2 regions of the Marinobacter sp. LV10R510-11A genome follow, and region 2 is predicted to be linked to the other one. Evidence: riboswitches for the same ligand, from Rfam matches in the RefSeq annotation. Region 2 holds a riboswitch; the other holds the start of a gene.
What was found. A riboswitch is a leader RNA that binds a small molecule or an ion and turns the genes downstream of it on or off. The one in region 2 is predicted to bind cyclic di-GMP.
Positions count from the first base shown of each region.

Region 1: another riboswitch for cyclic di-GMP. It lies ahead of CPH80_RS17965 (DUF4402 domain-containing protein); the one in region 2 lies ahead of CPH80_RS22270 (PEP-CTERM sorting domain-containing protein).

Region 1 covers NZ_LT907980.1:3,723,846-3,729,058, forward strand. The annotation lists gene CPH80_RS17955 (DUF4402 domain-containing protein) at 1-443, opposite strand, end outside; gene CPH80_RS17960 (hypothetical protein) at 436-618, shown strand; gene CPH80_RS17965 (DUF4402 domain-containing protein) at 676-1,239, opposite strand; cyclic di-GMP riboswitch class I at 1,375-1,463, opposite strand; gene CPH80_RS17970 (EAL domain-containing protein) at 1,783-4,644, opposite strand; gene CPH80_RS17975 (response regulator) at 4,641-5,102, opposite strand; gene CPH80_RS17980 (sensor histidine kinase) at 5,116-5,213, opposite strand, start outside.
Region 2 covers NZ_LT907980.1:738,831-744,043, forward strand. The annotation lists gene CPH80_RS03565 (FAD-binding oxidoreductase) at 1-1,224, opposite strand, end outside; gene CPH80_RS03570 (exosortase/archaeosortase family protein) at 1,464-2,885, opposite strand; gene CPH80_RS22270 (PEP-CTERM sorting domain-containing protein) at 3,005-3,727, opposite strand; cyclic di-GMP riboswitch class I at 3,764-3,846, opposite strand; gene CPH80_RS03580 (tetratricopeptide repeat protein) at 4,035-5,213, opposite strand, start outside.

The DNA of each region.
Region 1 (5,213 bases), 1.5 Mb from region 2:
CTGTCCACATTGAGCGTTCCTCCGACAGACAGCACCTGTGAGCCTCCGGCTCCCAAGTGCCCCTCCACGCCTGAGGGGGTGCTGGTAAAATTGTTGACGTACATATCAGTGCCCGGCCCCGTCAAGCTGACGAAGTCATTATCCGGCAGTTGAATGGTATAGGCCGCGTTAGGGTCCCCACTGACCGTAAATTGTGCAGCGGTACCCTGGCTTGAACGTATCAGCACGACGCCGCCGCCGGCGCTGCGATTGCCATCGGTGCTGATCGTCACCGAACCCCCGTTACCGGCCACAAAACTGCCAAAGGACAAACTCTGGACATTCTCAATCTCAATGTTCTGCGGTGCCCCACTGACGGGCGCCGCCATAAACGCCAAGACAGCGCTGGCCAGTATTCTGGACAAGCATGATTTCATTGCAGCACTTCTTTTGGGAATGGGCATACTCATTATCCGTCACGCTGACGCCGACATCGTTTTTGGCGGATCGGGTATCATCGGCGGCAATGACAACCGTACTGGCCGCAATATTGATGCTGTCTGCAAACGCATTGATACTGATAACGGCTATTGTCGTTATCAGTATCAATTCAAGGGAGGCGCATCTGAAAATCGTTGATACCCCACCTTGAGTTTCATCAGCTTAGCACTCGCTTTTGGCGAGTACGGCGGACGCTTAGTTGTACTCTACAGTTGCTGTCACAGTGCCTGAATAATCACCCGCAGCTTGGTCTACACCTACACTCAGAATGCCACCTACGTAAATGGTCTGCGTGCCATCGGTCAGTACACCGACGGTTTCATTAGTTTCCGTTGTTACGCCGCCGCTACCGTCAAAGTCAGTGATCGTGGCCAATAGCATGGTGTTAGGCTCAGTTTCACTGTCACTCAGTTCGGTATCGGCCAAGCCAATGCTAAAGGACGCGTTACCATCACCTGAGACTACGAATGTGGCGGCGCTTGAAGTGGAATCTGCCTCAGACAGAATAACATCTCCGCTTTTTGAGCGGACACTAGCGGTGTCAATTATCACCGAGCCCACTGTTGTGTCGTTAGCCGCAAATCTACCGAAGGCCAGAGTACCGCTGCTAGTAATAGAGATTGGAGTGATTACGTCGGCGGTCGTAGTGGCCTCAGCTTCAGCTGCGAAGCTGCTAGACGCCCCAAATGCCCCGAGCGCAACGGCCGAAGCCAGCGCAGCGAAACGAAAAGATTTGTTAAAGAAAATGGATGAGTTCATTATAATTCCCCTGTAAGCACGCTGACGGATTATGACCGTTAGCAATTGCTTGGTTTGATACCAGTCGGGGGGATCCGAAAACATGCCAGTGCAGGTGGATACGGTGAACCCATACCCGGAAGAACCACATGAAATGTCGGCGGTCCCGCTGTCATAGAACTGTTAAGTCCGTTAGACCGGTGACTTTGCGTCTCCGCCTTTCGACGGGTTTGCCTTTTTGTACATTTTGAGAGTAGCTGAGACTTGCTTTCTTAGCAAGTAAGTAAAATCGCGCCTAGATGGTTTGATGAAGAAAGCTAGCTTTAACCCAGTAAAGAAGATGAGGCTGTTGCGGCTTTTACACGCGCACTCCCATTATGACAGGGGTGACAGAGGGAGGCGCGGCGCCTGAATATGACCCCTCGACTCTCTGTGAGGCCCCACAGGTATTCTCAGACCTCGCGAACTTAATAAAAACGCTGGATGAGGGGCATATAATCAAAGTCTCGGAATAGTCTATAGAAGTAGTCAGAGGTGCAACTAAAACAGAGATTTTTACACCTTCTATCGAACTTGTACGGCCGCGTGATATTTAAACGCTTGGTGAACATGTTCACGAATATGACTGTCTTCCCAGGGTTTTGTCAGAAACTTGTAGATAGAACCCTGGTTGATCGCATCGGTCACGGATTTCAAGTCGGTGTAGCCTGACAGCACAATACGAACGGTGTTCGGATAGATGGCTTTGACCTGACTAAAAAATTCCGTGCCGGACATCTCAGGCATTCGCTGATCAGAAATAATCACTTCTACATCGTTTTCAGCCAGCATCGAGAAAGCTTCGCTAACCTTTGTTGTCGATAAAATATGGTAGTTATCCCTTCTTAGAGTTCGCTTCAATGCTTTGAGGATGTTTGCATCGTCATCCAGTAACAGCAGGGTTTTCTGCTTATTTTCATGGGTTTGATGGGTTGTTTGGCTGCGGGTATCGCTGTTCTCCATAAAGTTAACCAGTTGGTCAAAGGGTATTGGCCGCGAAAAAAGATACCCTTGCAATAGATCGCAATTGTTGCGTCGAAGAAACGCCGCCTGAGCCTCAGTTTCAACCCCCTCGGCGACCACTTCAAGCGAAAGGTGGTGGGCCATGGAGATAACCCCCTGCGTAATGGCAGCATCGCGGCGGTTCTGGATGACCTCCTTGATGAATAAGAGATCTATTTTGAGCCTGTTTGCCGGCATCAATTTAATATAACTGAGGCTGGAGTAGCCGGTGCCAAAATCATCAATGGCAATACTGACACCCATGTTCCGCAGTTCTTGGAGTGTGGTGATAACCTTATCAGTGTCATAAAGGATCGCAGACTCCACAACTTCCAGTTCAAGATCTTGCGGTTGCAGGCCGGAAGCCTGTAGTGCCTTTTCAACCGTATCGATGAAGTCGTCTTTGCGAATCTGTGCGGGTGATACGTTAACGGCAATTGAGCAATCTCGGAAACCGAGGGCATGCAGTCGCGTCATGTCTCTACAGGCTTGCTGCAAAACCCATCGGCCCAAGGCGATAATTTGTCCCGTTTCTTCCGCCAAAGGAATGAAGTCGCCGGGCGGAATCAGGCCCTGCTCCGGGTGCTGCCAGCGTACCAGTGCTTCTATCGATTTGGTCTGGCCAGTTCTGGCGTCGATCAACGGCTGGTAAAACAGCGTCAGGGCCTCGTTATCGATTGCATCCTGAAGCTGGTTGCGAAGTTTTACCCGATAGTTGGCCTGAGCATTCATCTCTTTTGAGAACCATTGCCAGGTATTGTGCCCCAGTTGCTTCGCTTGATCTAAGGCAAGGCCTGCTTGCTGAATCAATTCCGTCGGATTGCAGATATCCCCGTCTGTTATCGCTATGCCAATGCTGGCGGTCAGGTGCAGGTTTTCATTGCCAATTCGATAAGGGCGTGACAGCGCTTCAATAACTTGTTCCACTTTTATCTGAGCATCTTCGCCTTGAGCCAGATCCGACAATGCGATAACGAACCCGTCCCCGCTGACTCTGGCCACGGTGTCGCTGGATTGAACCAGTTCTCCCAGGCGGCGGGCCACCTCTACCAGGATCTGATCGCCGGTGCGATGACCTAAGGAATCGTTAATGCGTTTGAAACCGTCGAGATCAATGAACAGTACACCGACATGACGGTTATAGCGGAGGGCAAATTGGCAGTTTTGGGTTAGTCGATCTTCGAGGAGGGCCCGATTTGGTAACTGTGTCACAACATCATGGGTGGTGTTGTAAGCCAGTTGGTGCTCTATGGACTTACGCTCGGAGATATCGTTCTGAATGCCCACCCAATGGGTGATTTCGCCCGAATCGTTGCGAGTAGGGGAAAGATAGAGATCGTTCCAAAACGGGGAGCCGTCCTTACGATAGTTTCTCAGTACGACAGACACATCCGAACTATTAGCAATCGATTTACGAATTTCTGTCAGTGCATCTTCATTGCTAAGATCGTACTCGCCGCCCTGGAGAAAGCGGCAGTTTTTACCAAGTATCTCGTCCGCGCTATACCCTGTCATGCGCTCAAACGTGGGGTTTACGTATACTACCGGCATGTCGCTGGTTCTGGCATCGGTGACTACGATGCCATTGGAGCTGGATTCGATGCAGCGCTCCAGCAGTTTAAGTTGCCGGCTATTTTTAATCTGGGCGGTTCGGTCGCAGAGCGTCAGGAGTAACAGTTGGTCTCTGTGTATGGTGATACTCTCAGACATCACTTCCACAGTCAGGGATTGGCTGTTCTTGGTCTCATGGTGCTCCAGGCTAGCTCCGGGTTGCAGGATAAGGCCTTCTCCGTCTGGCGAGGGGCCTGCTGTATTGCCGCGAAGGTCCGCCATCGTCATGCCTGAAATTTCTTCCTCGGAAAAACCATAGAGTTTTCGGGCTGCCGCATTCATGGCGTTGATGCGAGAGCTTTCCCGCCCCGCAAGGCACATGGGTGTTGGGTTGTTTTCAAACAGCATACGATACTGGGCTTCGCTGATGGCAAGCTTCTCAGTAGCCGTTGCGCGATCAATGGCGTAGCGGATGCTGCGCAGCAGCGTGTAGCCATCAACACGGCCCTTAACTAAATAGTCTGCGGCCCCAAGCTCAACGGCACAGGCATCCAACTCGTCGTCTCCCTGGCCGGTGAGCAGGATAAAAGGCGTGGTAATACCCTCGGCTCTTGCCCGTCGAATCAGGTCCAGGCCGGAATCCGGGCCGAAGCGAAAGTCTACCAGAGCCACATCCACGGCATTTTCGTGCAGTGTGGTTAGACCGTCTTCGAGGCAGTCCCTCCAGATCAGTCGTGTAGCGACGGGGCTGACTTCAGCCAGCAGATCCTTGGTAATGATATAATCATCTTCGTCGTCCTCAATGAGCAGGACGCGGAGTGTTGGTTCAGTCATGATTTATTCCCGGCAGGGTTCATTTCTTGCTCGCTCCAGTACACTTGCAACGTATCCACGATGTCGAGCAACTCTGAGTATCGGATTGGTTTCACGATATAATCCTTGGCGCCCTGGGCCAGGCAAAAATCCTTGTCCTCATCGTTTTTGGAGGTCGTAAGAACGACTATTGGTAACCCCTTTAAGGCTGGATCAGAACGTATCTCAAGCAATGCTTGCCTGCCGTCTTTCAGGGGCATGTTGAGGTCCAGCAATAAAAGATCTGGGAGGGGGCAGCCGTTGGCCTGTCTGCACGGTGCAGCCTTCCGTTGCAGGTAGGCCAACAGTTCAACGCCATCGGATACAAAGCGCAGGTGGCAGTTTACACACAGCTGCTCGAACGCTTCCCGGATCATCAGTTGATCATCTGGGTCGTCGTCGGCAATCAGTACTACCGGTTTTCGTTTATTTGTATCCATGGGTTGAACCTCTCTAGCTTCGCTTAAGTCGGATCCGGAAGGTGGTTCCCTGGCCGGGTGCGCTGTTTACGGAGATCGACGCGCCGTGGCGGTTCAGAATTTTTTTGACAA
Region 2 (5,213 bases):
ACAACCATCCCGTGCCGGGTTCTTTGGTTGCCCGGGTGCGGGTAGAGCGCCTGAGCGCCAATATGCCAGTGCCAACGCGACATCATTGGGGGTGCCGTGCATGATTTCCAGCGCGCCTGCGAGCGTATCCGCCATGCCCTTTACCCGTGTTGCCAACTTGCCAGGAAGTACGCGGGCAAACTTCCGCGCGACATCAACTTTTCGCCGGTTGATAAAAATGAGGCGGTCGGTCGCTGGGCCGAGAAGCCGGCGTAGCGTACGCCGTGCCGCTTGGGCTACCTCCTTTGAGGCGTAAATCGCGCCAATTCCGCTCCATGCCGGAACGCCATGACTGTTTGCGAGACTTTCTACTTCGTGAGCAGGGAGCACACCGTCAACGGCTTTGTCTTCAGGGAAGGGGGTCATCATTGAGAGCATGCGTTGGCTGTTGAGCAGGTTAATCGCTACAACTGAGCCGCCGAGCGTTCGCAATACAGCCCTAACGGTCGGCACTAGGGCTTCCAACTTGGCGTCGTCTTTTATGGAAAAGAAAAACGCAGTTACGGTATCGGGAGCTGGCGCAAGGGCAATGGTGATGTTTACAACCACGCCGAAATTCCCTTGGCTGAAAAGCCCATCTAGGTATGGCCCGAGCCCCCATTTAAAAAGCCCGTCTACTTCCGCGCCGCCAAGCTCGCTAAGCGGCGTTCTGTAAAGGGTGCCGTCGGGCAAGATTGCTTCTATTTTTGTCACTGCAGCAAAATGGTCTGTGATCGGGGTGATGCCGTAACCCCGCTCAAGCGCGTTGCCAAGAATGCTGCAAGTTGGGCCTGCTCCGGTTACGGGAACGAGGTAGTTGCCTTCGTTCTGATCTAGGAACTCCCTCAGGGCGCCCTGGGTTACGCCTGGCTGAACGGTAATAACGCCCATTTCGGGATCAAAACCGGAAATTTTATCAAGCCGGCTAAGATCAAGGATAACGCTGCCATCTTCAACCGGATTGGCACTGCCGTAGCCCCAATTATTGCCTGTGCTTACGGGGTAAACAGCGACGCCCCAGCGTTGCGCGACCTGTAGAACCGCTGAAATTTGCTCCTGGGATTCTGGGCGGAGCACAGCCGGAATATAGCGTTTGGTTCCTATGGTTGAGGCGCCGAAATCTGCTGCACGAGCCGATACGACTCCTGATTCACCTAGAATAGTTGTCCATTCGGCGATTGCAGACTCTGTAGAGGTGCTATTCACTGGCGTTTCCACGGTTTGTCGATAATTTTCAGATGAATGTGTCGATCAATTTTTCTGCCGAATTATTCATTAAGTGGGCGAAAATTATAAATGAGATGGGGTTGACAAAACATGTAGTGTGATTATCGGGAGGCGAGCGATTTCCGTTGAAGAATGGAAATGTAAACAGGGAGTTGCAGCGAAATGATAGAAATGCTGCGGAGAGGGATTTTGTTAAATAATGTTAAGTGAGCTTAGGTTTACTCCCTTAACCCTTCAATTTCGGTCACTGTGTCGCGCATTTTGGGGAGCGCATCTATGCAGTCCCGAGAGCCGCAGAATGTTTGTATAGTAATCAATGCAAATCGCGTTTCGCCTCTAAGAGCGGCCGGAATTTGGAGTAATTTGGCGTTACGGTAGCTCCAACTTTTTCGCGAACCCACTTTGTACCACTGGGCCATCAGTACTTTGTTTCTGGTTAGAATATTCCGGTAAACATTAAGGCCTGGCTCCAGTTGCTCTTCAACCTGCCAAATCGATTTGTCGAACATTTGCGGCAGGTAGGGTACGAGCTTTTCATCAGCGCTTTTTTTCTGGCTTTGTGCGAATGAGACCCAGGTATTGTTTGACTGCCAGGCTTGCGCATTTAGCTCCGTGGGAAGAGAGATTGGTAATGGCAATTTGCCGGTTTGGGTCTGCCGGAACTCGGGGAGGTTAATGACCCAATCCGGTTTTTGGCTGGCGGTATTTTGAGCAAGCATGAGTGCAATGGGGCCAAGCACAATGGCGGCTGCAACCGCGATAATGCCTTTCTTGTATAGGTTGCCGCCGGACGGCAAGTTTGAGGTTATGGTGCGTTTGCGAACCGGCGAAAAATACAGTGCCGGAAGGATGAAGGCGCCAAACACAACCCAGCCCATGGTTTCGTGATCCGCGAGCATTTCGCTTTGCATATCGGTTTCGTAGGCAACGACGACCAGGATGGTTATGCGCACCCAGTTAGCGATAAGGCCAAGTGTGGCTGCGACCAGCAGGGTGATCAACCAACCGCGCCAGCGGTAGTCGTTAAGGATGGATGACATCATTGCCAGCAAAACTGAAATCGCGAAATAGCGTATTCCCGAGCAGCCATCGGCAATGAGAAGGCGACCGTAGGGCAGGGTGATGCTGTTCCCTTCAATAAGGGCGGTCATTCCAAACCAACTTACCCAGGTTCCGACAACGACGCTTGCGAGCTCTACAAGCGCTGGAACTATATCTGCCCAGATGGGTAGAGAAAGGGACAAAAGGAGTATGTAGGGAATGAACATTAATGTTCGCGCTAGCCCTAGTAGCGTCCAGGCAGTGGTAATTAGCCCGGCGGGGAGCAGTAGGTAGGCAAGGGTATCGATGCGAACCAGCTCGAGCACGCCCCAAATCAACGTTGTGACGACTAATAACACAGCACCGGCAAGGTGGTAGGGTTTTGGCTGTGTTTGGCGTTTGGCATGAGCGGGCGGGTGGATCAACAAAAGGACAAAAAAGATGACGGCGGTTGCAAGGCCGTGCGCCAGAACCTGCTCGAATTCAAGCCAAGCTTCCGCGAGCCTTATCCAGGTAGGATAAAAGATCAGCACAGCGATTGCTGTGGTAATCAGATAAGGCCTCGATAGAGGTACGTTGTTTAATGTCTTCCTTAACATTGCTTTTCCGCCAGACTACTAACCAATCGACAGGATACTGTGTAAAGCGTTTACATAAAACTCAAATTCAAAGCAAAAAAAAGCCAGCCGAAGCTGGCTTTTCTATTACTCAACCGAAATCAGGATTTCTGACGACGACGAGCTGCACCAAGACCTGCAAGACCTAGGCCTAGGAGAGCTAGGGTGCCGGGCTCGGGTACAGGCATGACGTCAGAAATACCAATGACCATATCGTTGAAGTCGCTGTCATTACCGCAATCTGTTTCACAGAGATCTTCAAAGGCGAGGACTACGTCGCTACCGCTCAAGCCCGATACCGCATTGTCAGCGGTGTCGAACATGAGCATATGATCAAACCCATCTGAGTTGTTTGCTGAGTGGCTATACCAAGTAAACCCGTCATTATCAACGGTGTTGTTAAGGTAAAAACCGAAGTTCCGCCCAATGTTTCTAACATCGCCGGCGCTTGCATTTGTCGCAGTGCCTGCAAGAAGGTCAAAATGCACAGAAGTATCTGTTGTGCCAAAGCCGGTGGATGGGCTTTGTGAGCCAGCAAACAGCTCAAGCATGTCACCTACAACAAGGTTTCCAGAGCCGTCATACGAAAAGTCGTATATGCCGAAATTGTTGTTGTCCTTGAACCCAGCGAACTCAAGAAACAAGAAAGCGGTAATATCATCGTTGGTGTTGCTATCGTCAGTTAGCACAGCTGACTCGTACCCTGTATCTGTGTATCCGCTATAGCTGCTATCTCCTAGAATGTCGCCTAAGTTAGGTACAGCGAAAGCACTTGCAGAGCTAAGGCAAAACGCTGCTGCGCATAGCGTGGTTTTAATATTCATGTTTCTACTCCGGTTGTCTGATTCGAATTCCATTTTTCTTGCAACCTGGCCGTCTCATTCTTTTTAAGAGATCCTTGGCTTTCCGTCCCATCCTCGCGAATGGTTTGGCATACGACCGGAACTGCCGATCTTGGATACATATAGCGATAAGTATGCCAACTTTACAACTTATTGATTTAATGAATTATTCGTGCATGTCCTGGGTGAGCGTGTAAAGTAATTCGACGGTAAAATAAAAAAAAGGCCTGAAATCTTTACACCTCAGGCCTTTATTTTTTACATGTTTCGGCGCTACCGCCGAACTTCTTTACAGCGCCTTTTTTACTGTCTCAAGATGCGCCGCTATTTCTTCATTGCCTGGCTCAAGTGCAAAGGCCTTTTCTATGGCGGTTTTGGCTTCTGCGTGCTTGCCGGTCAGGTGAAGAATCCAGCCGTAGGTATCCAGAACGGCCGCGCTATTGGGGGCCAATTCGCTTGCTTGCTCGGCGAGCTGTATTGCTCGCTCTGAGTTCTCTTCGCGAAGTATCCAGGCTAGGTTGTTCATTGCTGCAACGTTAGTGGGCTGCCGTGTAAGAACTTGTTCATAGTGGCTTGTTGCAGCTGTTTCCTGGTTGTTCATCATCAGCCATTCGGCTCTCGCCAAGTGTGCTGCAAGATTTTGTGGTGTTTCGTTTAGCCAACTTTCTGTGAGGCCGTCAAGTGAGCTTGGGGCTTCCTCTTTAGCCAGCCCGACAAGGGCGGGCATCAGTTGTATATCTTTGGTGTCTTTCCATCTTTCAGAAAGGTATTCGTAGGCGGCTTCTGACCCTTGCTGTTGTGTGAGCAACTTTGCTCGGGTAAGCATGGTTGCTGTCACTTCGCCATGGGTTTCCTCTACTGCATCCAGAGCCGAGAAGGCGTCGTCGATCTTGCCTTCCATCTGGGCGATTCTTATCGGTAACAATGCGAGCGCGAGGTTTTCGGGTTCAAGTGCTATGGCTTCGGCGGCTCTGGCCCGGGCCTCGCCCCATTCTTTGTTGTTCACGGCCATCTGAGCTTCGGCCAACAGCAGTTGCCCATATGCGCGTTTTGAGGCTGCTGATTCAGAGTCTTTCAATTGAGCGAGGGTAGATCGTGCCTGTTGCAGTTCGCCTTGGCTGATGTCTATCAGCGCCGTAAGCGTGTCGGCGTTGCGCTTCAACTCCGGGTGGGCTTTGGCCACATCAGTTAGCCAGGTTTTGGCTTCGGCTGCTGAGTGATCTAGCGTATAGATTTGGCCAGCCTGCTGAAGCGGGCGTATCGCGTCTGGGGTTATTGTGGCGGCATCTACCAGCAACTCAATGGCCTTTTCGCGCTGGCCAGATTGGGCATAGAGACTGGCAAGTGCAACCTTTGGAGCTTGTAGCTCGGGGCTTTCCTTAACAAGCTTCTCAAGCCGTGCTGTGGCTTCATCCGGGTTCCCTAGCTGGGTATCTGCAAGGCTTGCCAGCAACACGGCCCGGGGATG